Regions from separate parts of the Allobosea sp. 05T422_2 genome, predicted to be linked through region 2. Evidence: predicted binding sites of a transcription regulator. Region 2 holds the regulator's gene; each other region holds the start of a gene.
The links. Region 2 encodes PhoB, which activates phosphate uptake and scavenging genes when phosphate is short. Its sites were predicted from a motif close to TGTCATNNANCTGTCAT; they were not measured.

Region 1 (5,421 bases), on a different contig from region 2:
GCGGCAACAGCTGGCCTCTCCATGGGCCTCGGCGCCTTCATCGCCGGCCTGCTCCTGGCCGAAACCGAGTATCGGCGCGCCATCGAAGTCACGATCGAGCCGTTCAAATCCCTGCTGATCGGCGTCTTCTTCCTGATCGTGGGCATGAGTGTCGATCCCGCGCAGCTTGCAGCCCAGCCCGCAATCATCCTCGGCATCGCGGCCGGCCTTCTCCTGACCAAAGTGCTGGTTGTGCTGGGCCTGGCCCGGCTGCTGGCTCTCTCCGTCCCGACAGCGCTCGAGACCGCGATCATGGTCGCTCCGGGCGGCGAATTCGCCTTCGTGCTGCTCAATGCGGCTGTCGGCGCGAAGCTTGTTGACCAGCACGCGGCAAGCCTCGTGCTTGCCGCGGTGTCCCTCACCATGGTGGCGCTGCCATTATTGGCTCGTGTAGCACGCCATATGGCGGCGCGTTTCGCGCCGCCGGTGATACTGCCTGAGGAGGCTACGATCCTGCCGCCCGACGATCATGCGGGGCGTGCGATCGTCATCGGCTGCGGCCGGGTTGGCAGGCTCGTCGGTTCGATGCTGGAAGAGCACAAGAAGCCCTATATCGCGCTCGACTCCGACCCGATCCTGATCGCCGGCCAACGGCGCGCTGGCCGACCCGCCTTCTTCGGCGACGCGACCAAGCCCGACTTCCTGAAACTCTGCGGCGTGGTCGACGCAAGCGCCCTGATCGTCACGATCCACAACCACCGTGCGGTCGATGAGATCGTCAAGGCGGCAAGGGCTCTGCGCCCCGATCTCGTCATCGTGGCGCGCGCCCGCGACGCCGCCCATGCCCGGCATCTCTATGAACTCGGCGTCAACGACGCAGTGCCGGAGACCATCGAGGCCAGTCTGCAATTGTCGGAGGCAGCACTTGTCGGCCTTGGCGTGCCAATGGGCCTCGTCATCGCCTCCGTGCACGAAAGAAGGGATGTGTTTCGGCGCGAACTCAAGCCCGCTGCCGCTCCTGCGCCTGCGCTTCCCCGGCACGGGCGTTCGCGAAGGTTGTAATGCTCTGKACCGGAGCGCGCCGGGAAATCCGCTGGATATGCCCGTAGAACTGCTCGGCACTGCTCTGCCAGCTATGGCCTGCGGCAAGTCCCAGGCAAGCTTCGCGCGGGATGCGCAAGGCCGCTAGCGCTGCGCGCCGCAGATCCTCGTCCAGCACGGCGGCACCACTGCCGGCAAAGACATCGCTCGGCCCCTGCACCGGAAAGGCGGCAACGGGCAGCCCGCTTGCCGCGGCTTCGAGCAGCACGATACCAAAGGTGTCGGTCAGACTCGGAAAGACGAAGACATCCGACGACGCATAGATCGCGGCCAGGTCGTCGCCCTCGCGCGTGCCCAGGAATGTCACATCCGGGAAGGCCCGCTGCAGATCCGCGCGCGCCGGGCCATCGCCGACGACGACCTTGCTGCCGGGCAGGCGCAGCGACAGGAAGGCATCCAGGTTCTTTTCGACCGCGACGCGCCCGACGCTGAGGAAGATGGGACGCGGCAGGTCGAGCACGCTTGCCTGGCGCGGATGGAACTGCTGGAGATCGACGCCTCGCCCCCAGCGCAGAATGCGCTCGAACCCGTTCTCCTTCAGTTCGGCCTCGACTGTCGCGGTCGAGACCATGACCCCGGCAGCCGCCCCATGGAACCGGCGCAGGAACTGGTAGCTCCAGCGTTCCGGGATGGGCCAGCGGGCCGCGACATATTGCGGGAACCTTGTGTGGTAGCTCGTCGTGAACGTCCGCTTCTGCGCGAGGCAGACGGCGCGGGTCAGCCAGCCGATCGGCCCTTCCGTCGCGATATGGATGTGGTCCGGCCCAAAATCGGTGATGCGCCGGGCGATGGCGCCCTGCGTTGCCAGCGCGATGCGGATATCGGGATAGGATGGCAAGCCGATCTGCCGAAATCCGTCGGGCGTCAGCATATGCGGCGTCACACCGAATGACGGTCCTGCCTCGACCATCTGCTCCAGCGACCGGACGACCCCATTGATCTGGGGGCGCCAGGCGTCCGTCGCGATGAGGACGCGCATCAGGCGGCCTCGCTGACCAGAGCCGGCAGCGGGATCGGCCGCACGGGCTCGCTCTTGAGCCGGTATTGCGGCCAACGAATGACCTCGAAGCGGCCGTCATGATGCTCGACCACAGCCGTGCAGCTTTCGACCCAGTCGCCCGTGTTGATGTAGGTGAGCCCGTCGATCTTGCGATGTGCGGCGTGATGGATATGGCCGCAGACGACGCCGTCTGCACCATGGCGGCGGGCCTCGGCGGCAAGGCAGGTCTCGAACTCGCCGATATAATTGACCGCATTCTTCACCTTCTGCTTGGCCCAGGCCGAGAGCGACCAGTGCGGCAGATGGAAGAGGCGACGGACCTTGTTGACGACCGTATTGGACGCAAGCGCAACCGTGTAGGCCCAGTCGCCCAGCAGGGCGAGCCATTTTGCGTTGCGCACGACCAGATCGAACAGATCGCCATGGATCACCAGCAGGCGCTTGCCGTCAGCGGTTTCATGCAGCGCATGGTCGGCGATGTGGATTCCGCCGAACTCGCTTCCAGTGAAGTCGCGGAGGAAATCGTCGTGGTTGCCGGTGATGTAGATCAGCCGCGAACCCTTGCGCACCTTGCGCAAGAGCTTCTGCACGACGTCGTTATGCGCCTGCGGGAAGTACCAGCCGCTCTTCAGCCGCCAGCCGTCGATGATGTCACCCACGAGATAAATCTGCGGAGCATCATAGGCCCGCAGGAATTCGAGCACGAGATCGGCCTGTGCTCCTCGCGTTCCCAGATGCAGGTCGGAGATGAAGATGCTGCGAACCTGCTTCGCCTCGTCCTCGTCGCTCATGCCGCCAGCCCATCTTGTTGCATTGCTTGCGGCGTGTGTCTGATTTGCATTGCGCTTTGATGACGCAGAACTCAATCCGTGGTTCTGCTCAGCTGAACATCAGCGAAAGCTCGGGAGAAACGCGATGGATTTGGGTATTGCCGGCCGTACGGCCATCATTTGCGCCTCGAGCAAGGGGCTTGGCCGCGGCTGCGCCGAGGCCCTCGCAGAGGCCGGATGCACCGTGGTCATCAACGGCCGCGACGCGACCACGCTGGAGGCCACGGCAAGCCAGATCCGGGCCAAGTATGGTGCAACCGTGATCGCGGTCGTTGCCGACGTCTCGACCCGCGCAGGTCAGGACGCGCTGCTCGCCGCCGCGCCGGAGCCGGACATCCTGGTCAACAACAATGGCGGCCCACCGCCGAAGCCGTTCCGCGAAGTCTCGCGCGAAGCGCTACTCGAAGGCGTCATCCAGAACATGGCGACGCCGGTCGAACTGATGCAGCGTGTCGTCGACGGCATGATCGCGCGCGGCTTCGGCCGCATCGTCAACATCACCTCGATGAGCGTGCTGACCCCCTTGACCGGGCTCGATGTCTCGTCGGGCGCACGCGCCGGTCTGACCGCCTTCTTCTCCGGCGTCGCCCGCGAGGTCGCATATGCCAACGTCACCATCAACAACATCCTGCCCGGCATGTTCGATACCGATCGGCTGAAGGGCTCGACCACCAAGATGGCGGCKATCAAGGGGATCACGCCCGAAGAAATGACGAAGGGCCGCATGGCCGAAATCCCGGCGAGGCGCTTCGGCAGCGCCGAGGAGTTCGGCAAGGCCTGCGCCTTCCTGGCAAGCGCCCATGCCGGCTACATCACCGGCCAGAACCTGCTGATCGACGGCGGCGTCTTCAAGGGAACGTTCTGAGACGCGGCAAGGCCAGCATCTGCCCCGGTGAGCCTTGCTGTCCGGGGCAGGAATTCTCTCCCAGTTCCTGCCGCGCAAGACCCGCATCCAGCACGCTTCCCCGGCACGCATGCGCCGCCGCGGGCATCAGGGTTGCAAGCATTGCGCTTGGACCGGACGCGCGAACGTGATCTAGAGGGACAAGTCTTTTATAAGACTCTCTCCCCCGACACGTACGCGCAGCACCGTTGTCTCCTCTCCTCGGCATCACGCTCAAGCTGATCTCGGCTTTGTCCTTCACCCTGATGTCGGCTGGCATCAAGGCGATCGCGGCCCGTTATCCGACAGGGGAACTCGTCTTCGTCCGGTCCTTCTTCGCGCTGATCCCGCTGCTGCTCTGGCTCGGCTGGCGCGGCGAAATTCCTGCTGCCCTGAAGACCAAGAATCTGCGCGGCCATTTCAAGCGGGGGGTGATCGGTTCGACCGGCATGTTCTGCGGCTTCGTAGCCTTGAGCTTTCTGCCGCTCCCGGACGCGGTCGCGCTCGGCTATGCCGCGCCGCTCGCAGTCGTCGTGCTTGCAGCTCTGGTGCTGAAGGAGCGTGTCCGCATCTATCGCTGGAGCGCGGTGACGATCGGCTTCATCGGCGTCCTGATCATGCTGTCCCCGCATCTGGGCAGTTTCCAGATCGCTGGCAGCAATGCACCGGCAATCGGCGCGGCCTTCGGCCTTGCCGGCGCCTGCTGCTCGGCTTTTGCCTCGATCGAGGTGCGGCAATTGACCATGACGGAGCGCACCGGCGCGATCGTCTTCTATTTCACGCTGATGACGACGACGCTCGGCCTCTTCACCATCCTGCTCGGCTGGCGCATGCCCGATCTTCAGGACGCCGCACTCATGGTCGCGATCGGCATTCTTGGCGGGCTCGGCCAGATTTTCCTGGTCCAGGCCTATCGCTACGGCGACGCTTCGCTGATCGCGCCGTTCGAATACTCGACGATGCTCTGGGCCGTTACGATCGGCTGGTTCGTCTTCGGCGACTGGCCGGCTTCAGCCGTGCTCATCGGCGCAGCCATCGTCATCGCATCCGGCATCTATGTGATCCTGCGCGAGAAGCAGCTCGGTCTGCTCAAGCGGGAGACGCGCGAGGTCGGCCCGACGCGGGCGACCTGAGAACACGGGCAGAATTGTGTGAAAGGCGCCCCGACGAAGCCGCCCTCGGCCGTCGCCCGCCCCTCTCCAGCTTGCTCCTTCCAACTGGAACAGGCATTGTCCGGTTAGACAAACGTTTGTTCGCTTCCGCAAACGATCAGCATTCGTGTGACAGGTATCAGGATGGGTATCGAGACCAAGGAACGTGGCGGGCGCGAGCTCGAATCCGGAGCCCAGGTCATCTCGGGCCAGCTCGGCAAGACGATCCAGCGCCTGCGCAAGGCCTATAATCTCTCGCTTTCCGAGCTCGCGGAGCAGTCGGGCGTTGCCAAGTCGATCATCAGCCAGATCGAGCGCAACGAAACCAACCCGACACTGGCGACGATCTGGCGGCTCTCGCAGGCCCTCGACATCTCGATCGAGCGCGTGCTGTCGAGCGGCGAAGAGGAAGCCTTCATCGACAAGACCACCCGCGCCGATACGCCGATTCTGGTCTCAGAAGACGGCAAGCTCAGG
Region 2 (17,452 bases):
CAGGGCGGAGCGCGCGGTGCGCGAGGGCTTTCGCGCGCTTGCAGCCAAGGGCGATCTCAGCACGCAGCGCAGCATCGCGCGGGAACAGGCCGGGTTCACCTCCGAGCGTGAGCTGACCTGCCGTGATTTCCAGCGCGAAGGCTCGCTCGGTTTCTGCGCCGCGCGCATCACAGAGGCCAAGGCTGCCGCAATCCGTGCCCGCCTCGGCCTGCCCGAACCCAAGCCCGAACGGCCCAAGCCGGCGCGACCGGCCGTGGCCCGCCCGGTCGCGCCGGCGGTTGCCGTTCCGACCCAGTAAGCCCGACCCTTACACTTTCGGCAGGTCCGGAACCTTGTAGGCCGTGGTCGCCTTGATCCGTTCCATCGCGAAGCGGGAGGTGACGTTCTTCAGCGGAATCGTCTCGATCAGCCGCTTATAGAACCCGTCATAGGCCGCCATGTCGGCAACCACCACGCGCAGCATGTAGTCGACATCGCCGGCCATCCGGTAGAACTCCATGACCTCCGGCATCGACGCGACCATCTGCGCGAATTTTTCCAGCCAGGGACCGGAATGGTCGGCGGTCTCGATCTGGACGAAGACCGTGAGCCCGAGTCCGATCTTCTCCGGCGCCACCAGCGCGACACGCTTGGTGATGACGCCCGTCGCCTCCAGCCGCTGAATCCGCTTCCAGCAGGGGGTCTGCGAGAGGCCGACGCGATCGGCCAGCTCGGCGATCGAGATGTTCGCATCACCTTGCAGGACAGTCAGGATTTTCCGGTCGATCGCATCCATTCTCTCAGCCCATCAATTGGAGAACTAATTTCCTATTGAATTGGGAATCTAGAGAAAAATCATCTTTTCGATGCCCGCATCTTGCTTTCAGATAGAAAATCCTTTTCTCAATCTGTCAACCGGCGTTCTCGCCGGACCGATTTTCACGAAGGATGGATCGATGGATCGCCGCCAGTTTCTGCTCGCCGGCTCTTCGCTTCTCGCGAGCACTCCCCTTGCCGGCGCTGCATGGGCCCAGAGCGGCGTGACAGCCCGTGTCGGCTACATCCCGGTCATCGGCACGGCGCCCGTCTTCGTTGCCAATGGCGAAGGCTGGCTCAAGGAGGCCGGCATCAATGCCGCCTTCACGGTTTTCGAATCCGGTCCGAACATGATCCAGGCCCTGGCCTCGGGCACGATCGACCTCTATGTCGCGGGTATCGCGCCACTTGCCGTCGCCCGCTCGCGCGGCGTCGACATTCGCGTCGTGGCCGCAACTGCGATTGCCGAGAACGTCTTCGTGGCAGCTCCCGCGCTCGCCAAGTTCTTTACGTCCGGCACCGCACCGGCTGCGGCCTTCGAGGCGCATAGGGCCGCCACCGGAAAACCGGCCCGGCTTGCGACCCAGCCCGCCGGCTCGGTGCCCAACACCACCCTGCAATATTGGCTCTGGGAGGTCGCCAAGGCCGACAAGGCCGATGTCGAGGTCGTGCCCATGGGCATCGACGCGACACAGCAGGCCGTGCTCGCTGCAGCTGTCGAGGGCGCGATCGTGCGCGAGCCGGCGCTGTCGATCATCCAGACCCGCAATCCCGGCATCAAGCTGATTGCCGGCGGCGAGGAGCTGTTCCCCGGCCAGCCCGGGACCGTGGTCGCAGCATCAGGCGATTTCGTGACCAAGAATCCGGACGCCGTGCAGAAGCTGGTGACGAGCCTGGTGCGTGCCGCCGCTCTGATCGCCAAGGACCCCGACAAGGCTGCCCCGCATGTCGGCGCCGCGCTTGGCAAGGGCATCGTCGACCCGGCCCTGATCCGACAGGCGCTGACCTCGCCCGCCAGCAAGTTCCCGATCGATCCGCGCGTCATCATCGAGCCGTCGCGTGCCATGCAGGCCTATCAGGTCAAGCTCGGCTCGCTCGAGAAGGAACTGCCTTTCGACGGCCTGTTCGAGACCCAGTATTACGAGCGCGCCATCAAAACCCTCTGACAGAATCCGGCGGCTGATCTTGACCTCGCTCAGGGCTCCGGCCCTCGCCTTTGCAGGCCTCCTCGCCTTCCTGCTGCTCTGGGAGGCGATCCCTCATTTCGGGCTGGTGAACCCAGCCTTCCTGCCTGGCCCGTCTGCCTTGCCGAAGGCATTCTGGCGCGAAGTGACCTCGGGCGCGTGGTTGTCGGCGATCGGCGGCTCGCTCGGCCATTATTTCACGGGCCTCATCGTCGGCGCCGGCCTCGGCATTGCCACTGGCGTGCTCGTCGGCATGTCGCGCACCGCGGACGAAGCCACGGCCTGGGTCGTGCGCGTGCTTCGGCCGATTCCCGGCCTCGCCTGGGTGCCCTTCGCCATCATCTGGTTCGGGGTCAATCCGTCGGCGGCGGTCTTCATCATCGCCATCGGCGTGTTCTGGATCGTCTTCTTTGCGGCACAGGGCGCGATCCGCGGCGTCGATCGTGACCTGATCGAGGTCGCGGATGCGTTTGGTTTCCGATCGGCCTGGCAGCGTCTGAGCAAGATCCTGCTGCCGGCCGCAATGCCCGGCATTCTGGTCGGCGTCCGCACCGCGCTTGGCCAGGCCTGGATGGCGGTGGTCGCCGCCGAGATCTTTGGTGTCGCCGGCGTCGGGCAGCGCATGATGCAGGCCTCCAGCCTGCTCGCGACCGACATCGTGGTGATCTACATGCTGACCATGGCCGCGCTTTACGGCCTGCTCGACACCGCCTTCGTCGCTTTCCAGGGATGGGTGCTGCGATGGAAAGCATGATCGACATCAAGGCCCTGTCGCTGACCTTCACCCGCGACGGGGAAGCGACCGAGGTGCTGCACAAGCTTGACCTCCAGGTCGCGCGCGGCGAATTCCTCGCCATTGTCGGCCCATCCGGCGTCGGCAAGTCGACCCTGCTGCGCGTCATCGCCGGGCTCGCCAAACCGAGCGGCGGCGAGGTCATCTTCCATGCCAGGGACCGGACCCGCCGGCCGGTCGCGCTGGTCTTCCAGGATTCGCGCCTGCTGCCCTGGCGCAAGGTGATCTCCAATGTCGGCTTTGGGCTCGAGGGGCGGGCCTCGCGCCCTGCGCGGCTCAAGCAGGCTCAGGAGATGCTCGATCTCGTGGGGCTCGGTCAGCTCGCACAGCGCTGGCCCCACCAGCTCTCGGGCGGCCAGCGCCAACGCGTTTCGCTGGCGCGCGCGCTCGCGGTCGAGCCGGAAATCCTGCTGATGGACGAGCCCTTCTCGGCACTGGACGCACTGACGCGCGAAACCCTGCAGGACGAGCTGATCCGCGTCTGGCAAAGCACCGGCAAGACCGTGCTCTTCGTCACACACGACATCGACGAGGCTGCCTATCTCGCCGACCGCGTCGTCGTGCTCTCGGGCGCACCCGGCCAGATCATCGCCGAGCATCGGATCGCCACTCCGCGCCCGCGCCGCCGCGGGGCCGCCGCCGAGACCGAGATCGTGCGGGCCGTGCGCCGCGGACTTGGCGCCGATATCGTCGCGGATGGCGCAGCGATCTGATCGCCGGTCACACCACGTCGTGATTCCAGCCGACGCGCAGCGCAGCCTCGGACACCCTCCCGGGCGCCGGGAGCGATGATCGCGTCCGGAACGGCGGCGCTGCGCGGCTCGTCCGGAATGGTGACGCTCCCGTGCGCGGGGCGACATCATAGCGCGGGGCATCCTTGCGCCTGACGCCCGAAGAAGGCCCTGCTCACGCGCTATCACCGGCTTGTCATTGGCGCGCAGCGCCAATCTGGGGCAGGTGAGCTGAGGCCTTTACGATTTGATGACGGAAAACATGGTCGAGCGCATTACAAACGGCTTGCTGCGGCGGGGCCTTCTCATCCTCGCACTGCTCCTGCCCGGCGCCGCCCTTGCCGCCGAATCTGCTGCGGTCACCAGCCCCCGCGTCACTGCGACCCTGCTCTCCAGCCGCGACGTCGTTGCGCCCGGCGAGCGCTTCCAGGTCGCGCTCAGCCAGAAGATCGCCAAGGGCTGGCACACATACTGGGCCAATCCCGGCGATTCCGGCGAACCGACGCGGATCGAGTGGACATTGCCCGCAGGCTTCAGCGTCGGTGCGATCCAATGGCCGGCGCCGAAGGCGCTCCCGGTCGAGCCGCTCGTCAATTTCGGCTTCAGCGATGCCGTGCTGCTGCCGGTGGAGATCACCGTTCCCGAAGGCGCACAGCCGGGCGAGCGCCTTGCCCTCAAGGCGAACGCGACCTGGCTGGTCTGCGAAAAAATCTGCATCCCCGAGGAAGGCTCCTTCACGCTCGACCTCAAGGTCGGCCCGGCCCCGGTCGCCGATGAGGCGGCACAGTCGCGGATCGATGCGGCCCGCGCCGCGCTGCCGCAACCTGCCGATTTCCGGGCGAAGCTGACCCAGGACGGCGATGCGCTCGCCCTCGCGCTGCCGGGCCTCGGGCAGCCCGTCGAGGAGCTGCGCTACTTCCCGCTGCTCGAGACCTTGATCGAGCACGCAGCCCCGCAGACCGCGACGAACACTGCCGCCGGCACGGTCTTGCAACTTGCCCGCTCCAGCTCGTTCAAGGTCGGCGAGACCGAGCTCAGCGGGGTCATCACCTATCGCGAGGCCGGCGTGCCGCGCGCGCTGAGCCTGATGGCCGATGTCGAGCCTGCGCTGGTCAATTCCTCCACGGCGCCGCAAGCGGCCCAGGCCCCGGCCGTGGTGCGCGTCGCCGCAGCGCCCGAAAGCAACCTGACGCTCTGGGCCGCACTGGCCTTCGCCTTCGCCGGCGGCCTGATCCTCAACCTGATGCCCTGCGTGCTGCCGGTGCTGTTCATCAAGGCGCTCGGCTTCGCGCAGGCCGCGCAGGCGAGCCGCGCCGAGGTGCGCGAGCAGGGTCTGCTTTTCCTTTGCGGCGTCCTTACCAGCTTCATCATCCTTGCCGGCGCGGTGATCGCGCTGGCAGCGCTCGGCACCAGCATCGGCTGGGGGTTCCAGCTGCAATCGCCGCCCGTCGTGATCGTGCTGGCGGTCATCATGGTGCTGATCGGCCTCAACCTGCTCGGCGCATTCGAAATCGGCGGCTCCGTCCAGGGTGCCGGACATGGGCTTGCCTCCAGCGGCGGACGCTTGGGCGCCTTCATGACCGGGGCGCTCGCCGTCATCGTCGCGACGCCGTGCACCGCCCCCTTCATGGGCGCGGCGATGGGATATGCCGTGACGCAACCGCCGCAGATCGCGCTTGCGGTCTTCCTGGCGCTGGCGCTCGGCTTTGCCGCGCCGGTGGTCCTCCTGTCCTTCGCTCCCGGCTGGCTGCGTCTGCTGCCCAAGCCCGGCCGCTGGATGGTCATCCTCAAGCAGGCCTTTGCCTTCCCGATGTTCGCGACTGCGACCTGGCTGGTCTGGGTCGCCTCCGTCCAGGCCGGCCCCGGCGGCGTGCTTGCCGCTCTGGCTGCGATCCTCGCCGCCGGCTTCCTCGTCTGGCTGCTCGGCCTCGGCCGCAGTGCTGGCGGGCGGACCCGAGTCGCCCTGTCGGCTCTCGCCCTGTTCGTCGCCGTCAGCGCCGGGGCCTTCGTGCTGCAGAGTGCCGTTCCAAGCGCGACGGACGCAGCACGGGCCGGCGACATCGAGCCCTGGTCTCCCGAGCGCGTCGCCGCGCTGCAGGCGGAAGGGCGTCCCGTTTTCGTCAACTTCACCGCGGCCTGGTGCATCACCTGCCTTGCCAATGAGCGGGTCGCGCTGGTCCGGCAGGAGGTCAAGGACACCTTTGCCAAGCTGAACGTCGCCTATCTCAAGGCCGACTGGACCAACCGCAATGCCACCATCGCAGCCGCACTTGCCGAGCACGGCCGGGCCGGCGTGCCGCTCTACCTGTTCTATCCCGGCACGAAGGGCGCGCCGCCCGAAATCCTGCCGCAACTCCTGACGACCGACATGCTGGTCGAGGCCGCCGGCCGTGCCGCCGGCAAAGAGGCGAGGACCGCGCAGAACCGACCCTGATCCTGGGAAGACGGAGGCAGACATGACAGCTGTGACACGTCAGAGGTTCATCGCAGGCTTGGTCCTTGCGGGCCTCACCCTCGCAGCGGCCCCGGCGCTCGCGCAGAGCGGCCCGCGGATCGGTGCGCCGGCCCCCGCCTTCTCGGCGCTCGATGTCGACGGCCGGACCCGGTCGCTCCCGGAATTCGCGGGCAAGACCGTGATCCTGGAATGGACCAATCACGACTGCCCCTATGTCCGCAAACACTACAACAGCGGCACCATGCAGAGCCTGCAGCGCGATATGACGAAGGAAGGCATCGTCTGGCTGAGCGTCGTCTCCTCACCGCCGGGTGAGCAGGGCTATGTCACGGCCGCCCAGGCCAAGGGGCTGACCGCCTCGCGCAACGCCGCCCCCAGCGACCTGTTGCTCGACCCCAAGGGCACCATGGGCCGCGCCTATCGCGCGCAGACCACGCCGCATCTGTACATCATCGATGGCAAGGGCACGCTGGTCTATGCGGGCGCGATCGACGACAAGCCCTCGGCCAGCGCCGCCAGCCTGAACGGCGCCAAGAGCTATGTGCGCCAGGCAGTCGCCGAAATGAAGGCCGGCAAACCGATCTCAGAAGCCACAACCAAGGCCTATGGCTGCGCGATCAAGCTCGCCCCGCTGAACTGACAGCAGCGAGCGCCGCCTCCGCACTGTCGCGGTGCCGCCGATCCACCTATGTCGAGGTCAGCGCGGCATGGTGCCTGATCGGCCACATCGACGATCGGATCCCTGGTCCGGCCGGCGCTTAGGGCGTCTCCTTGAGCGTCGCCTATCTCGCGACCAGCTGGACCAGCCCCAAGACAAAGCTCCATCCGGGCCGGGAAACGTCGTCACGTACGAGCCGGAAGCCGAGATTGCTCGGAGGCGTGCCGGATGCGCAGCCGCCGGCGCGCGCATCGCGAACGAAATCCGCCATGTAGGCCCGATGGCGGCCCTCAACGACGCGAACCCCGCAATTGGCCAGGACAGCCGTCCTTGCCCCCGTAGCAGCGACGGCGATGCGCTGAAAACAGGTGTCGGTCCATTCCCAGACATTGCCGGCCAAATCGAGAAGGCCATTCTCGTTCGCGCCGAAACTTCCAATCGGTTGTGGCGCCTTTGCGACTGTCGTCACGCGGCTCGCGTCCCTGTCATAGATCGCAAGCGCTCGCTGGCCGGGGTCGCCGCCACTGAGGTTTTCCGGCAGGGCGTCGTCGTGGAATCGGCTCGCGGCTGCATAGGCCCACTCGCCGTCCGTCGGTAGCCGGAACGTCGCCCCCGTCTCGCGTGACAACCAGGACGCATAGGCCTGAGTATCCCGCCAGCTCACTCCGACGACGGGACGGTCAACGGCAGCAGCGTCGGTGCCCGCCATCGGGCACGCTCGGGCTTTGACGCAGCGCAGATAATCCGCGACCGTGACCTGATTTTTCATCACAGCCAGCGGCCTGTCGACAGCAACCGCCACAATCGGCGCGATGATCGGCTTCCCGTCCCGCAAGAACTCGCCGCTGGCACGGTAACGGAATGTACCGGACCGCAGTTCCACGAGCTCCGGGAACGGCGCACGTGCTGTCGCCGATCCGGTGCCATATCCCGGCGCAAGGGCCGAGATCGCGATGGGCGCCAGCGCCGCGCTGGCCAGGGCCATGAGTTTGAACGCGGACAGCATGATGCCTCCCGAGGCGGCCGTCCGACGGCCCTAGGCGGGTGATGGTCAGATCATTTATGCGCGACGTTGCTCACAATCGGTTCGGGCGCCTTTACCTGGGTCATCAGGTCATCATTCCATTGACCCTCGACCCTGAAATGGGCTGTCGCACCAAGTTCGAAGGCCTCGATCATGTTGTGGTTCACGTATCCGACAATGCCGGGCTGAAGGAATTTGGTGAGCGCCGCGCCCGCGGATCCGCCCCGAATGAACCAGGTTTCGAGATTGGTCTCGGGAGGATTCGAGAACTTGCCGGTCTCCCAGACATAGTCTCCGAACCCGCCGACCAGATGTGGACGTGTGTCGCGGCTTGCCTGGGAATGCACGATCAGCACGTTCTCACCGACCTTTGCGGGCATCGCGTTCTTGCCCGTCAGGGCTCCGACCGCGCCGTTGAACACGACGTGACTTGGCACCAGCTTTCGCATGACCTCCATCGTGTCCATGTAGGCGTCGCCATGCGTGTCGTAGTGCTTGAATTTGCCCTTCTCGTCGCGCGGAACGTAATAATCATGCTCGCCGATGTAGTAGACGCGATCGTAGTGAAGCGGCCGTCCGGCCGCATCCTTGAGGCCGTCCCGCGGCAGCACCATCACGGCGCCGCTCATGCCCGAGGTGATATGCCAGGGGGTCATGGCACCTGGGATGCAGTGATAAGCGAACACACCCGTCCGGGTGGCCTTCCAGCGCAGCACGGTCTGCTCCCCGGGGTTGATCAAGGTCAGATCGGCACCGCCTGATGCGCCCGCAGCAGCATGGAAGTCGATATTGTGCGCCATCGAGTTGGTGTCGGGATTGGCAAGCGTCACCTCGACATAATCACCCTCGTGCACGACAAAAAGCGGCCCAGGGATCGACCCGTTGAAGGTCATGGCCTGCAACGTGGTGCCCTCTTCGTCGATAACGATCTTCTTCTCCTCGACCCAGAGCCTGAACTCCATGATCCTTGGGCCCAGCTTGGTCGCCTGCTCGTGAGGATGAACGAAGGGCGGTGCGACGAACTCGACCTTCTGTCGCGGCAGATCGAGCACCTGAGCCGATGCTGGAGCGACCAGCGCCCCGGCCAGGAATGCGGCGCCCCTGAGGGCGGCACGTCGGGAGATGGTGGCCTTACCATCGGCAATCTCGAATGCCTGTCCCATGGCCATCCCCCCTTGAGCACCATTCATTCGAAAGGATACCGGCGGTGCAATCGTGGAACTACGGACCAAGGTCGAAGAGCATTCGGGCGGTAGGTCTTGCAGCCCTTTGGCCGTGGCGCTGGCGCGCCCGGAGCAGGGAACGGCAGATGCTGGACTCGGGCAGAGCCACTACGGGCAGCTATCGCCGGCCGCGTCGCTTGGCCTGTTCCCCCGCGCCCTTCGGCCGCGATTCCGGAACCGGACCCATCTCGTCCAAGTTCGGCTTGCGCGGACGCGAGACCGGTTTGGCTTCGCCGCCGCCCCAGTTATGCGGGCCCATGTCCTCATCGGTGGGTTTGCGCGCCCGTGTCGGCAGGTTCGCCGACGCGCCGTAGCTGCGCTCCCCCTTGTACTTGCCAGCCGAGGCCTCGACATCGCTCTGGCGGGCGAGCGGGTCATCGGAGATGGCGAGTTCGGTCGCCTGCAGGCGCTTGATCTCGTCGCGCAACCGGGCGGCCGTCTCGAATTCGAGATCGGCGGCAGCCTCGCGCATGCGCTTCTCGAGATCGGCCAAGGCGGCCTTGAGGTTGTGCCCGGCGATCGGCGCATCGACCAAACCCTTGTCGACCGTGACATGGTCGCGCTCGTAGACCGAGCCGAGGATGTCGCCGATGGCGCGCTTGATCGTCTGCGGCGTGATGCCATTCGCGAGGTTATAGGCCTCCTGCTTCTCGCGGCGGCGATTGGTCTCCGCCATCGCGCGCTCCATCGAGCCTGTGATGTGGTCGGCATAGAGGATGACCTTGCCGTCGACATTGCGGGCGGCGCGGCCGATGGTCTGGATCAAGGAAGTCTCGGAGCGCAGAAAGCCTTCCTTGTCGGCGTCGAGAATGGCGACGAAGCCGCATTCCGGGATGTCCAGGCCCTCGCGCAGCAGATTGATGCCGACCAGCACGTCGAAAGCGCCGAGGCGGAGATCGCGCAGAATCTCGATGCGCTCGATCGTGTCGATGTCGGAATGCATGTAGCGCACGCGCACGCCGTTCTCGTGGAGGTACTCGGTCAGGTCCTCGGCCATGCGCTTGGTCAGCACGGTGACGAGGCTGCGGTAGCCCTTCTCGGTGACCTCCTTGATCTCGTCGAGCAGGTCGGCAACCTGGTGCTTGGCGGGGCGGACCTCGACCGGAGGGTCGATCAGCCCGGTTGGACGGATGACCTGCTCGGTGAAGACACCGCCGGTGCGGTCCATCTCCCAGCCGCCGGGCGTCGCCGAGACATGCACCGATTGCGGGCGCATCGCGTCCCATTCCTCGAAGCGCAGCGGCCGGTTATCCATGCAGGACGGCAGGCGGAAGCCGTATTCGGCCAATGTCGCCTTGCGGCGGAAGTCGCCCCGGTACATGCCGCCGATCTGCGGCACGGTGACGTGGCTCTCATCGGTGAAGACCAGCGCATTGTCGGGCAGGTACTCGAACAGGGTCGGCGGCGGCTCGCCCGGCTTTCGGCCGGTGAGATAGCGCGAATAGTTCTCGATGCCGTTGCACGAACCGGTCGACTCGATCATCTCTATGTCGAAGGTGCAACGCTGGTCGAGCCGCTGCGCTTCGAGATAGCGCCCCATGCGATTGAGTTCCTCAAGGCGGGCCTTGAGCTCCTCCTTGATCGACTTGACAGCCTGGGTCAGCGTCGGGCGCGGCGTGGTGTAGTGCGAATTGCCGTAGACTTTCACGAATTCGAGGTCGGCCGTCTTTTGACCGGTGAGCGGATCGAATTCCGAGATGCTTTCGACCTCGTCGCCGAACAGGCCGATGCGCCAGGCGCGGTCCTCATAGTGGGCCGGGAACAGCTCGATGACATCGCCACGCACGCGAAAGGTGCCGCGGGCGAAATCGCCAAGCGTGCGCTTGTATTGCAGGGCGACGAGATCGGCGATGAGCTGACGCTGCTCGATGCGCTCGCCGAGTTTGATGGCGAAGGTCATCGCCGTATAGGTCTCGACCGAGCCGATGCCGTAGATGCAGGAGACGCTGGCGACGATGATGACGTCGTCGCGCTCCAGCAGCGAGCGCGTGGCCGAGTGGCGCATGCGGTCGATCTGCTCGTTGATCGAGGATTCCTTCTCGATAAACGTGTCCGAACGCGGGACGTAGGCCTCCGGCTGATAGTAGTCGTAGTAGGAGACGAAGTACTCCACCGCGTTGTCGGGGAAGAAACTCTTGAATTCACCGTAGAGCTGTGCGGCCAGCGTCTTGTTCGGGGCGAGGATCAGAGCCGGGCGCTGCGTCTCCTCGATCACCTTGGCCATCGTGAAGGTCTTGCCGGAGCCGGTAACGCCGAGCAGGACCTGGTCGCGCTCCTGCCGTGCGACGCCGTCGACGAGATCGGCGATCGCGGTCGGCTGGTCACCAGCCGGCTCGAAATCCGACTGCATGCGGAAGGCGATGCCGCCCTCGGACTTGTCCGGGCGGGCCGGGCGATGCGGCGTCCAGGGCTTGCCGGGATCGATGAAGGGGCTGCCGGACTCGAGCAGGTGCTGCAGCGAATGCGCGGTGACGGAGGCAGCGGTCTCGCCCTCGGCCTCGCCGAAGGCAGAGGCCGCGTCGCCTTTCTTCGGCTTTTTCTTCAGCTTGGTGTCGCCGGGGCGCGGCTCGCCATAACCGGCCTGCGGCTGGTCGCTGAAACCGGAGGCGCCGCCCGGGACCGCCCTGCCGCGGTTGATCGCGGGATTGAGCAGATCGGCGAGATAGCCCTCGAGCGGCTTCAACTCGGGCTTGGTGGCCTTGGAGTTCGGCGTGCGCGCGGAGGCGGGCTTTTTTGCAGGCTTAGCCTTGGCGGTCGTGTCGGAGCTTTTCGGCATGGCGGCAATATGGGGCGAAACCGGGCGGAGCGCGAGGGGTACGCCGTCGCAGCAGGCGGATAACTGACAGCAGGTGACAGGAGTACACCGTGGCAGGAGAAGCCGGATTGAAGCGGTCCCGGGGGTGGGCGCGATGCAAGTCCGGCTTTCATCGCGCGCCGGCGCATATCGAGACGGAGCGAGGCTTATCCGCGGGACTTGGTCTTGCCGCAGCCGCCGGACATGTTGAGGGTCACGGCTGCGCGAATGAGAGCCTTCAATGCCCCTTCGTCAATCGTCTCACCCTCGTGGATGTCGATGGCCCGCCTGGTGTTGCCATCCAGACTGGAATTGAAGAGGCCCGATGGGTCGTCGAGTGAGGCCCCCTTGGCAAAGGTCATTTTGACGACGCTCTTGTAGGTCTCCCCAGTGCAGATCAATCCGTCGTGGGACCACACCGGAACCCCTCGCCATTTCCACTCCTCTACCACCTCAGGATCGGCTTGCCTGATCCATACGCGGAGCTGGGAGAGCATCTTGCCTCGCCAGTCGCCCAGCTCGGTGATCCGCTCGTCGATCATCCGAGACGGGGAGTTTTCGTTCTGGGACTCGCTCTGGCTCATGATCTTCCCTTCTCTCCGGAACTCTCGCTTCTGGGATCGGGCCAACCGTCTGCTCGAGATCGCAGCGCAACCTCTCGAAGAGGCTGGGCCGGCCGGTAAACGTCTTGGAGAGCACGGTGTGTCTGCACGGATCACAACGCATAACTCTCTGGCTATTGATCTGCATTCATAATCATTGGGCTATACGTCAGTCAATCGAAGCCTGCGCGCGCAACGATCGCCGTCGGGTCTCGCAACTCAGGATCAAGGTGGCCGCGACGGACGGCCCGACGCAAGCGCGGCGCTCTTCCGGCATCGGCTGCCCCCTTGGGAACGGGACTGCGCTCGTGATCGGGGGCCAGGGGCAGCGCGCGATGGCTCTGCTCTTGATGGTGCGGCCGGACACGGGGGTGTAGACTGTTCGGGTCTTGTCTTCGGCAGTGCCTGATCCCCATCTCCAAGTGATCGCCGCTTCAGATTCCAGCATCGGGTTGGCGCTGCATCGCAAGCAGTCGTGAGGACGTAACACTGAAAGCTGTGGTCCGGTTCGCCGGATGTGCCGAGATCAATAGGAGGAGGCCAGAATGACTCGCGCCTTCGTCAAGGAAGCAGAGGAAAGAGGGACCCTGGACGAGCTGCCGGACCGGCCAGTCTCGCCTCACCCGAACCTCGTGACGCCTGAGGGGCTCGCACAGATCGAGGCCCAGCTGGCGCGCTGGCATGACGAACACGCGGCGGCGCTGGCCGGAGGCGACCGCACCGAGATCGCTCAGACGCGGCGCGAGTTCCGCTACTGGGCGGCGCGGCGCGCCAGCGCCAAGCTGGCCCCTGCGCAGGAAAGGCACGACATCGTCCGCTTCGGCTCGACAGTGACGATCCGCCGGGCCGATGGGCGCGAGCAGAACTGGCGGCTGGTCGGCGAGGACGAGGCCGATCCGGCACACGGAACGCTGCCCTATGTCGCGCCGTTGGCGAGCGCGCTGATGGGCAAGGGCATTGGCGAGAGCGTCAGCATCGGCACTGAGGCGGTCGAGATCATCGCGATCTCCTGAGGCGATCGTTCAGCTATCCGCGAGCCAGGCCTGAATCCCTGCTGCAGCTGCGACTCCGGTCGCGAAACAGGCCTGCAGCAGATAGCCGCCGGTCGGCGCCTCCCAATCCAGCATCTCGCCTGCGACAAAGGTACCGGGCAAGCGTTTCAGCATGAAGCCTTCCTCGACCTCGGCCGCGGCGACGCCACCGGCGGTGGAGATCGCCCGCTCGATCGGTCTGAGACCGGTGAGCACCAGAGGCGCGGCCTTGATCAGTGCGGCCAGCCTCTCCGCGTCTTCGGGGAGTGGCCCCTTCGCCGCTTCGCGCAGCAGCGCAATCGCGGATGGAGCAAGACCTGCAGCCTTGCGCAGATGATTGCTCAGCGTCACGCCCTTGCGACGATGCGCGAGGCGCTGGACCAGCAGTGCCGCCTCGTGATCGGGCCTCAGATCGATGGTGATGACCGCCCTGCCCTCGCGCAGGATCGTCTCGCGAATCGGGGCAGAGAGTGCATAGACCGCGCCGCCTTCCAGACCCGTCGCATCGATCATCGCCTCGCCGGGCACGGATTGGCCGCCGAAGCTCAGGACGATGCGCTTCAACGGTACTCCGGCAAAACGCTCTCGCATGGTCTGGGACCAATCGACCGTGAAACCGCCATTGGCCGGGCGCAGCGGCGCGATCGCAACGCCGCGCGCCGCCAACAAGGGTGCCCAGCCACCATCCGAACCCAGCCGTGGCCAGCTCGCACCGCCGAGCGCGAGCAGCGTCGCGTCGGGCCGCGCCTCGACATCGGCGCCATCGCGGCTCCGGAACGTCAGAGCTCCCGCTTCGCTCCAGCCGGTCCAGCGCTGCCCAGGCGCGAAGGCGACGCCGAGACCATCGAGCCGGCGCAGCCATGCCCGCAGCAGGGGCGAGGCCTTCATGGCGCGCGGGAAGACGCGGCCGCTGCTGCCGACGAACGTGTCCTGCCCGAGCGCATCGGCCCAGTCGCGCAGGGATTGTGGCGGGAAGGCGCGAATGGCCGGCTCCAGCCAGGCTTGCGCATCGCGATAGCGGGGCAGGAACCTGTCGAGCGGTTCGGAATGGGTAAGGTTCAATCCGCCGCGCCCGGCCAGCAGGAATTTGCGGGCCGGCGAGGGCATGCGATCGTAGATCGTGACGGTGTCCCCGGCTGCCGCAAGGCGCTCGGCCGCGATCAGCCCGGAGGGCCCTGCTCCAATAATGGCGACGTGATGTGTGGGCATCGGTCCGGCTTGCCGTCAGCGCGCCCTGCGGTCAAGGGTAATCCCGCCCCGAAGGCCATCGACAGGGACGAACCATGCCGACCATCGCCGCCTATTTCGGCGCAGCCATTCTCGAAATCGCCGGCTGTTTCGCGTTCTGGGGCTGGCTCCGGCTCGACAAGCCCATCTGGTGGCTCGTACCCGGACTGTTTTCGCTCGCCCTGTTCGCCTGGCTGCTGACGCTGGCGGAGAGCGAAGCCGCCGGACGGGCCTATGCCGCCTATGGCGGCGTCTACATCGTCAGTTCGCTCGCCTGGCTCTGGGCCGTGGAAGGCTTTCGCCCCGACCGCTGGGACATTATCGGTGGGCTGATCTGCCTCGCCGGCGCGGCGATTATTATCGCAGGGCCGCGCTAGGGTATCGGCCCGAAAGGTGGATTGCGGTTTTCGGGAAGGCCGATGCAACCATAGACGGTTAGATCGTCGGGCGGATTCGATATCCGGCCCGATGATCCAAGTCCCCGATGATCCAAGTCTCAGCTCCGCGCAAAGGTCTCGTCGAAGGCATAGCCGGCACCGCGCACGGTCCGCAGCGGGTCCTTGGCGTTGTCAGGAGTGATCGCCTTGCGCAGCCGGCCGACATGGACGTCGACGGTGCGCTCGTCGATATAGACGTCGCGGCCCCAGACCGCGTCGAGCAGCTGGGCCCGGGAATAGACCCGCCCCGGCGCCTGCATCAGGAATTCGAGCAGGCGGAACTCGGTCGGGCCGAGATGCAGCTCGCTGCCTGAGCGGCGGACACGGCGGGTGGTGCGGTCGAGTTCGAGATCGCCGGCGGCCAACAGGCCGGCGACATGACCCGGCTTGGCGCGGCGTAGCAACGCCTGGATGCGGGCGATCAGCTCGGGCAGCGAGAACGGCTTGACGACATAGTCGTCGGCCCCGGTGGCGAGGCCGCGCACACGCTCGGTTTCCTCGCCGCGGGCGGTGAGCATGATGATCGGCACCCGCTCGGTATCGCGACGGGTCCGCAGCCTCCGGCAGAGCTCGATGCCGGAAAGGCCCGGCAGCATCCAGTCGAGCAGCACGAGGTCCGGCGTATGATCGCGCAGATGCAGCTCGGCATCGTCGCCACGCGCGACGCTGTCGACCTCGAAGCCCTCGGCTTCGAGATTGTAGCGCAGCAACAGGGTCAGCGGCTCTTCGTCCTCAACGATCAGGATGCGTGCAGGCATGTCTCACTCGGTCCCAAAGGTGTCGGGCGCCGGTCACTCACCGGTGGCGGCGTCCAGAAGGATATTGGTCGTGTCGAGCTTCGGGCGGGCTGCGTCCAAGGCTTCGCCCGTGACGAGATAGTGGATCGTCTCGGCGATGTTGGTGGTGTGGTCGCCGATGCGCTCGACATTCTTGGCGCAGAACAGGAGATGCGTGCAGAAGGTGATGTTGCGCGGGTCTTCCATCATATAGGTGAGCAGCTCGCGGAAGAGCGAGGTATAGAGCGCGTCGATCTCATCGTCGCGGCGCCAGACCTCCATGGCCTTCTGCTCGTTGCTGACGGCGTAAGCGTCGAGCACGTCCTTGAGCTGGGCCTGAACCAGGCGGCTCATATGCTCGAGGCCGACGACCGCGCGCGACGGCGGCTGGAACTGGCCGGAGATGGCGACCGCGCGCTTGGCGATATTCTTGGCGAGATCGCCGACACGCTCGATATCGGCGGCGATGCGGATGGCGGAGATCAGCTCGCGCAGGTCGTTGGCGAGCGGCTGGCGCCGGGCGATGGTGAGCACCGCCTTCTCCTCTACCTCGCGCTGCAGATTGTCGAGGCGCTGGTCGGCGCTGATGACCTTCTGTGCCAGCCCGGTGTCGCGGCGCACCAGGGCGACTGTCGAATCGCCGAGCATGCGCTCCGACATGCCCCCCATCTCGGCCAGGCTGCGGCGGATCCCCTCGAGATCGGCATCATATGAGCGGACGATGTGATCAGTCATCGCGGCGTATCCTTTGTCGGCAAAGCAGTTGGAAGGCTGGGCGCCGGTTCAGCCGAAGCGGCCGGTGACGTAGTCCTGCGTCTGCTTCTTGTGCGGGTTCATGAAGATGGTGTTGGTGGCGTCGAATTCGATCACCTCACCGAGATACATGAAGGCGGTGTACTGCGAGATACGCGCCGCCTGCTGCATGTTGTGGGTGACGATGACGATGGTGAAGTCGGTCTTGAGCTGCTCGAGCAGGTCCTCGATCTTGCCGGTCGAGATCGGATCGAGCGCCGAGGTCGGCTCGTCGAACAGGATGACTTCCGGCTTCTGGGCAATGGTCCGCGCAATGCAGAGGCGCTGCTGCTGGCCGCCGGACAGGCCCATGCCGGAGGTCTTCAGCTTGTCCTTGACCTCGTCCCAGAGCGCGGAACGGCGCAGCGCACCCTCGACGCGGTCATCGAGCTCGGATTTCGGTGGCTTCTCGTAGAGGCGGATGCCGAATGCGACATTGTCGTAGATCGACATCGGGAAGGGCGTCGGCTTCTGGAACACCATGCCGACGCGCGAGCGCAGCTCGTTCACATCGATATCGTTGCTGATGACGTTGCGGCCGTCGAGCAGGATCTCGCCGGTGGCGCGCTGCTCGGGATAAAGCGAGTAGATCCGGTTGAAAATGCGCAGCAGGGTCGACTTGCCGCAGCCCGACGGTCCGATCAGGGCAGTGACATGGCGGTCCCGGAAGTCGAGATTGATGTTCTTCAGCGCCTTGTGCTCGCCGTAGTAGAAATCGAGGTTCTTGACCGCGATCCGGACGGGGGCCTCGGCATCAAGCGCTTGCGGGCTCAGTTCCAGCGTCGAAAGCATCGACTTGTTCCTTCAGATCGAACGCGACGAGGGTTTAAGGCCGTTCATTTGCCGCCCCGCACGATACGGCGGGCGATAAGCGAGAGGCACAGGATCGAGACGGTGATGATCAGCGAACCGGCCCAGGCGAGTTGCTGC
Region 3 (6,244 bases), on a different contig from region 2:
GTCCAGCACCATCTTCCGGCCCGCCTTGTCGAAATCGACGGTCAGCTTGTTACCGTCGACGCTCGCGACGGAGCCCGGGCCGAACTTGATATGGAAGACACGGGCGCCGGCATCGAAAGCGGAGCTGCCGGTCGATTTCGCCGTCAACTCGCCCTCGATCAGCACCGGGCCGCGCTGGCGGCCCGAGCCCGAGCCACCCTGGCCGAAACCGCGGCCGCTGTTGTCCGAGAAGCCTGAGCCGCCGCCGTTCCGCGCACGATTCTCCTGAGCGCGCTGCCAGCCTGGTGTCTGGTATGAGGAGCCGAAGCTTTCCATGCGGTCGAAGCGCGAGGCGCCGTAGCCGCCCTGGCTATAGGTACACGGCGCCTGCACGACCTCGACATGCTCCTCCGGCAACTCGTCGATGAAGCGGCTCGGCAGGCTCGATTGCCAGAGGCCGTGAATCCGACGGTTCGAGGCGAAGAGGAGCTTCAGGCGCTTGCGGGCCCGGGTCAGGCCGACATGGGCGAGGCGGCGCTCTTCTTCCAGCCCGGCGCGGCCGCTTTCGTCGAGCGCGCGCTGGTTCGGGAACAGGCCTTCCTCCCAGCCGGGCAGGAAGACAGTATCGAATTCGAGCCCCTTGGCCGCGTGCAGTGTCATGATGCTGACGCGCGCCCCGGCCTCGCCACCATCGGCATCCATCACCAGCGAGACGTGCTCAAGGAAGGCCGGCAGGTCTGGGAACTCGTCCAGAGAGCGCACCAGTTCCTTGAGGTTCTCGAGGCGGCCGGCGGCATCGGCCGAGCGATCCTTCTGCCACATCTCGGTATAGCCGGATTCCTCCAGCACCTGCTCGGCAAGCTCGCCCTGCTTCATGTGTTCGGCCTTGGTCGACCAGCGGGCAAAGGCCTCGACCAGTTCGCGCAGCGCGGTGCGGGCCTTCGGCTTCAGTTCCTCGGTCTCGACCACGGCACGGGCCGATTGCAGCAGCGACAGGCCGGTTGCCCGGGCGTGGTTGTGCAGAAGCTGGACCGTCGCGTCGCCCAGCCCGCGCTTCGGCACATTGACGATGCGCTCGAAGGCGAGATCATCGGTCTGGCTCACCACGCAGCGCAGATAGGCCATGGCGTCGCGGATTTCGGCCCGCTCATAGAAGCGTGGGCCGCCGATGACGCGATAGGGCACGCCGACATGGACGAAGCGCTCCTCGATCTCGCGCATCTGGGCGGAGATGCGGACGAGGATGGCGACCTCGGCAAGGTTTTCGCCCTTGCTCTGCATCGCCTCGATCTCGTCGCTGATCAGGCGGGCTTCCTCCTGGCTGTCCCAGGCGCCGGTGATCGTGACCTTCTCCCCGGCTTCGTCCTCAGTGCGCAATGTCTTGCCGAGCCGGCCTTCGTTGCGGGCAATCAGTTTTGAGGCGGTGGCGAGGATATGCCCGGTCGAGCGGTAGTTCCGTTCCAGCCTGACCACGACCGCGCCGGGAAAATCGTGCTCGAAGCGCAGGATGTTGTCGACCTCGGCGCCGCGCCAGCCATAGATCGACTGGTCGTCGTCGCCGACGCAGGCGATGTTGCGCCGGCCCTGCGCCAGCAGGCGCAGCCAGAGATACTGGGCGGTGTTGGTGTCCTGATATTCGTCGACCAGGATGTAGCGGAAGCGCTCATGATAGGTCGCGAGCACATCGGCATGCTCCCGGAACAGCGTCAGGCAGTGCAGCAGCAGATCGCCGAAATCGACTGCGTTCAGCGTCTTCAGCCGCTCCTGATAGGCGGCATAAAGGGCGCCGCCCTTGCCTCCGGCGAAGACGCCGGCTTCACCCGGCGGCACGTCCTTGGGGGCAAGCCCGCGGTTCTTCCAGCTGTCGATGAAGCCCGCCAGCATGCGGCCGGGCCAGCGCTTCTCGTCGATCCCGGCGGCCGTGATGACCTGCTTCATAAGGCGAATCTGGTCGTCGGTATCGAGAATGGTGAAGTCCGAGCGCAGATCGAGGAGCTCGGCATGGCGGCGCAGGATCTTGGCCGAGATCGAGTGGAAGGTGCCGAGCCAGGGCATGCCTTCGGCCACGGGGCCGACGAGGCTTGCGATGCGCTCCTTCATCTCGCGCGCTGCCTTGTTGGTGAAGGTCACCGAGAGGATCTGGGACGGATAGGCGCGGTTGGTGGCGATCAGATGGGCGATGCGCGTGGTCAGCACACGGGTCTTGCCGGTGCCGGCGCCTGCCAGGACCAGAACAGGGCCATCCGTGGCCTCGACCGCTTGCCGCTGCTCCGGGTTGAGGCCTGCCAGATAGCCTGCCGCCGGCTGTGCGGCGGCGCGGGCGGCGAGGCCGCCGGGGCGGGGCAGAGGGGCGGACGTGGTGTGATCGGACAAGGCTTCAGGTCGCTTTGATCGTGATTCGTTCCAGAGGCAATATAGGCTGTCGCGCCGCAGATTGCTGGATAAGGCTGTTGGGCGTTGAATGCTCGCCCGATCGTCAGGACGCGCCGCGATGAATGTGGATATCGCCTCCCGCCATTCCACCCATGAAGTGACGAACCAGGTTCCCATACTGTGCGATTACGACGCCTTCGCGGCTGATCCCGTGTTGCAGGCGGCGGCCACCGCCTTCGATGCAGGCTGGMCCTCGGAGCGCCTGCACGCGGCAGGGCGCATTGTCGGCTCGGCGCAGGTGCAGGACCTGGCGCGACTGGCGAACAGGTTCCCGCCCGAACTCAGGACGCATGACCGGTTCGGCAACCGCATCGACCAGATCGAGTTCCATCCGGCCTGGCACGAATTGATGGGGCTTGCGATCGAGCAGGAGACCCATTCGCTCGCATGGAACAGGCCGGGCCCGGGCGCACAGGTGGCGCGTGCTGCGCTCTCCTATCTCTGGAGTCAGGGCGAAAGCGGCATCTGCTGCCCGATCAGCATGACCTATGCCGCGATCCCGGTCCTGAGGCAGGAACCCGACCTCTGGAGCAAGTGGGGCGCCCTGGTCAGCTCCAACCGCTATGACCGCCGCCAGACGACCGCCTCCGCCAAGACAGGGGCGACCGTCGGCACGGCAATGACCGAGAAGCAGGGAGGCTCTGACCTGCGCCAGACCCAGACCATCGCCGAGGACAATGGCGACGGGACATGGTCCCTGACCGGGCACAAGTGGTTCTTCTCGGTGCCGCATTCCGACCTGTTCCTGACCTTGGCCCGAACCGCCGAGGGCATTTCCTGCTTCGTCGTGCCGGGCTGGCTGCCGGACGGCTCGCGCAACGGCGTGGCGATCCAGCGGCTCAAGGACAAATGCGGCAATCGCTCGAATGCCTCGTCCGAGGTCGAATTCCGCGGTGCGATCGGCCAGATGATCGGCGAGCCAGGCCGGGGCCTGCGCACCGGCCTGGCGATGAACCAGGGCTCCCGGCTGGACATTGCGGCGGCGTCGGCCGGGCAGATGCGGCTCGCCGTTTCGCTGGCGGCGCATCACGCGGCCCATCGGCGCGCCTTCCAGCGCGGGCTGATCGATCAGCCGATCATGCAGAACGTGCTGGCCGATCTTGCGATCGAGGCCGAGGCTGCAGCCTGGCTCGCCTTTCGGCTGTTTGCGGCGCTCGACCGTCAGGAAACGAGCGAGAGCGACCGGTTGCTGGCGCGGATCGGCGCGCCGATTGCGAAATACTGGGTCTCGAAGCGCGCGCCGGCGGTGGTGGTCGAGGCGCTGGAATGCCATGGCGGCAACGGCTTTATCGAGGAAAACCCCATGGCCCGGCTCTATCGGGAGGCGCCGCTCAACAGCGTCTGGGAGGGCTCGGGCAACGTCATTTGTCTCGATGTGCTGCGCTCGCTGGAGCGAGAGCCGGGCTCTCTCGTGGCGCTGATCGAGGAGATGCGACGCGCGGCCGGCGCCGACAATCGCTTTGATGCGCATTTGAGCGCGCTGGAGTCGGAGATACCCACTTTGGTGCGAAGCGAAGGACAGGCGCGGCGGCTGGTCGAGCGGCTGGCGCTGGCGCTGCAGGCCTCGTTGCTGCTGCGCCACGCACCTCACATGGTCGCAGACGCCTTCATCGCGACGCGGCTCGAGGGGCGCTGGTCGGGCCATTTCGGCGATCTGCCGGCGTCCGTGGATGCTGCCGCGCTGGCGCATCGGGCCGTCCCGGCGGTGGAATAGCACTCACGCGTTTGCGCGGCCGCCCTCCCGAAGGGGAGCGCGGCCGGCCGACTGGCTCAGGCCTCGGCCGGAGCGAAATCCATCGCCACGCCATTGATGCAGTAGCGCAGTCCGGTCGGTGGCGGGCCGTCAGGGAAGACATGGCCGAGATGGCCGCCGCAGCGGGCGCAATGCACCTCGGTGCGCTGCATCATGTAGCTATTGTCCTCGCTGATACCGACCGCACCCTCCAGTGGCTGGTCGAAGCTCGGCCAGCCCGTGCCGCTCTCGAATTTCTTGCCGGACTGGAACAAGGGGTTGCCGCAACCGGCGCAGGTMAACCGCCCGGCGCGCTTCTCGAAATTCAAGGCGCAGGAGCCGGCGCGCTCGGTGCCATGCCCGCGCAGCACGTGGTACTGCTCCGGGGTCAGGCGGCGGCGCCACTCCTCGTCGGTCAACTGGAATTCGAACTCACCGGCTTCCCTGACCTTGCCGCCGAACAGTCCGGACAGTCCCATCGTCATTCTCCCGTTCAAAGGTTTCGGGCGGAATATGGGGATGATTGCGCTCCACGTCAGCCCGCCCTCACGGATAGCTGATCCGCAAGGCGCGTCACCCAACCGTCACGCGACTCCTCTAGTCGGCTCGCCATCACAACGGACCGCGCGAGGAACGAAGAATGCAGACGGCGCGTACGGTTCGGCGGGAAACCACAATGGGCCTGACCACGGCGGTGCATCGCAGCAAGCCGCTGTCGCGGGCGGGGATGTTGGAGCGCCTGTTCACCCTGGCCTTTTCCGGGCTCGTCTATCCGCAGATCTGGGAAGACCCGGTCGTCGACATGGAGGCACTGGACCTGCGCCCCGATGATCATGTCGTGGCAATCGCGTCCGGCTCCTGCAACATCCTGTCCTATCTCACCGCCAACCCGGCGAAGATCAGCGCTGTCGATCTGAATGGCGCCCATATCGCGCTCGGCAAGCTCAAGCTCGCCGCACTCGACAGCCTGGCAGGCCATGAGCAGTTCCTGCGCTTTTTCGGCGAGGCGCAATCGCAGGCGAATATCGCGCTCTATGACGCCGAGATCGCGCCACGCCTCGATGCCGTCTCTCGCAGCTACTGGGAAGGCCGCAGCCTGAGCGGGCGCCGGCGCATCCAGGTCTTTGCCCGCAATTTCTACCGGTACGGCCTGCTCGGCCGTTTCATCGGGGCTGGACATCTCCTTGGCCGTACGCTCGGCTGCGATCCGCGCGTGATGCTGCAGGCTCGCGACATGGCCGAGCAGCGCGCCCTGTTCGACAGGCATATCGCTCCCGTCTTCGACAAGCCCCTMGTGCGTTGGCTGGTGCGCCAGCCGGCCTCGCTCTATGGGCTGGGCATCCCGCCGGCCCAGTACAAGGCCCTCGCGGCTGACGGCGACGCCGGGATACGCGGCGTGCTCCGGCGCCGGCTTGAAAGGCTGGCCTGCGGCTTCGACCTGAAGTCGAACTATTTTGCCCGGCAGGCCTTTGGACGGGGCTATGCGACGGACGAGAACGCATCCTTGCCGCCCTATCTTGAAAGCCGGAATTTCGCGGCCGTTCGAGAGCGGGCGGGCCACGTCGCCTATCACCAGAGCGCGATCACGGCCTTTCTCGAGAGCCAGCCTGCGAAGAGCTGCGATGCCTATGTGCTGCTCGATGCTCAGGACTGGATGAATGATGCGGATCTCACGGCGCTCTGMACGCAGATCACGCGCACGGCGCGACCCGGCGCCCGCGTAATCTTCCGGACGGCTGCCGATGAGCGGCTGCTGCCGGGCCGGGTGCCGGCCTCGATTCTCGCGCAATGGCGCTATGAGGAAGCACGCAGCCGCGAGCTTGGAGCGCGCGATCGCTCGTCGATCTATGGCGCCTTCCATCTCCATGTGCTGCAGGGGGCGGTGGCATGAGCGCTGGCCGCGCCACGACCGAGGCCGCCGGSCTGATGGACCGGATGTATCGCCACCAGCGCCATATCTATGACGCCAGCCGCAAATTCTATCTGCTTGGCCGGGACCGGCTCATCGCCGAGCTCGATCCTGCGCCGGGCAGCGCGATCCTGGAAATCGGCTGCGGCACAGGGCGCAACCTGATCAAGCTCGCCCGGACCTATCCGGGC

Region 1: the regulator PhoB is predicted to act here: its motif matches at 2,920-2,936, upstream of AC1DJT_RS25585 (UDP-2,3-diacylglucosamine diphosphatase).
Region 3: the regulator PhoB is predicted to act here: its motif matches at 4,716-4,732, upstream of AC1DJT_RS15400 (BtaA family protein).

Annotation. Positions count from the first base shown of each region.
Region 1 is NZ_JBFTLD010000190.1:13-5,433, reverse strand. It holds gene AC1DJT_RS25595 (cation:proton antiporter domain-containing protein) at 1-1,041, shown strand, start outside; gene AC1DJT_RS25590 (glycosyltransferase family 4 protein) at 980-2,059, opposite strand; gene AC1DJT_RS25585 (UDP-2,3-diacylglucosamine diphosphatase) at 2,059-2,871, opposite strand; gene AC1DJT_RS25580 (SDR family oxidoreductase) at 2,996-3,775, shown strand; gene AC1DJT_RS25575 (DMT family transporter) at 4,003-4,926, shown strand; partial or broken gene AC1DJT_RS25570 (helix-turn-helix domain-containing protein) at 5,089-5,421, shown strand, end outside.
Region 2 is NZ_JBFTLD010000067.1:8,308-25,759, forward strand. It holds gene AC1DJT_RS14235 (hypothetical protein) at 1-298, shown strand, start outside; gene AC1DJT_RS14240 (Lrp/AsnC family transcriptional regulator) at 308-775, opposite strand; gene AC1DJT_RS14245 (ABC transporter substrate-binding protein) at 936-1,961, shown strand; gene AC1DJT_RS14250 (ABC transporter permease) at 1,981-2,733, shown strand; gene AC1DJT_RS14255 (ABC transporter ATP-binding protein) at 2,721-3,485, shown strand; gene AC1DJT_RS14260 (protein-disulfide reductase DsbD family protein) at 3,766-5,937, shown strand; gene AC1DJT_RS14265 (redoxin domain-containing protein) at 5,960-6,598, shown strand; gene AC1DJT_RS14270 (formylglycine-generating enzyme family protein) at 6,741-7,622, opposite strand; gene nirK (copper-containing nitrite reductase) at 7,673-8,803, opposite strand; gene uvrB (excinuclease ABC subunit UvrB) at 8,982-11,639, opposite strand; gene AC1DJT_RS14285 (DUF1801 domain-containing protein) at 11,825-12,241, opposite strand; gene greA (transcription elongation factor GreA) at 12,805-13,272, shown strand; gene AC1DJT_RS14295 (TIGR03862 family flavoprotein) at 13,282-14,499, opposite strand; gene AC1DJT_RS14300 (YnfA family protein) at 14,574-14,894, shown strand; gene phoB (phosphate regulon transcriptional regulator PhoB) at 15,014-15,712, opposite strand; gene phoU (phosphate signaling complex protein PhoU) at 15,746-16,465, opposite strand; gene pstB (phosphate ABC transporter ATP-binding protein PstB) at 16,514-17,314, opposite strand.
Region 3 is NZ_JBFTLD010000077.1:623-6,866, forward strand. It holds gene AC1DJT_RS15385 (ATP-dependent helicase) at 1-2,352, opposite strand, end outside; gene AC1DJT_RS15390 (acyl-CoA dehydrogenase family protein) at 2,471-4,126, shown strand; gene msrB (peptide-methionine (R)-S-oxide reductase MsrB) at 4,183-4,623, opposite strand; gene AC1DJT_RS15400 (BtaA family protein) at 4,785-6,035, shown strand; gene AC1DJT_RS15405 (class I SAM-dependent methyltransferase) at 6,032-6,244, shown strand, end outside.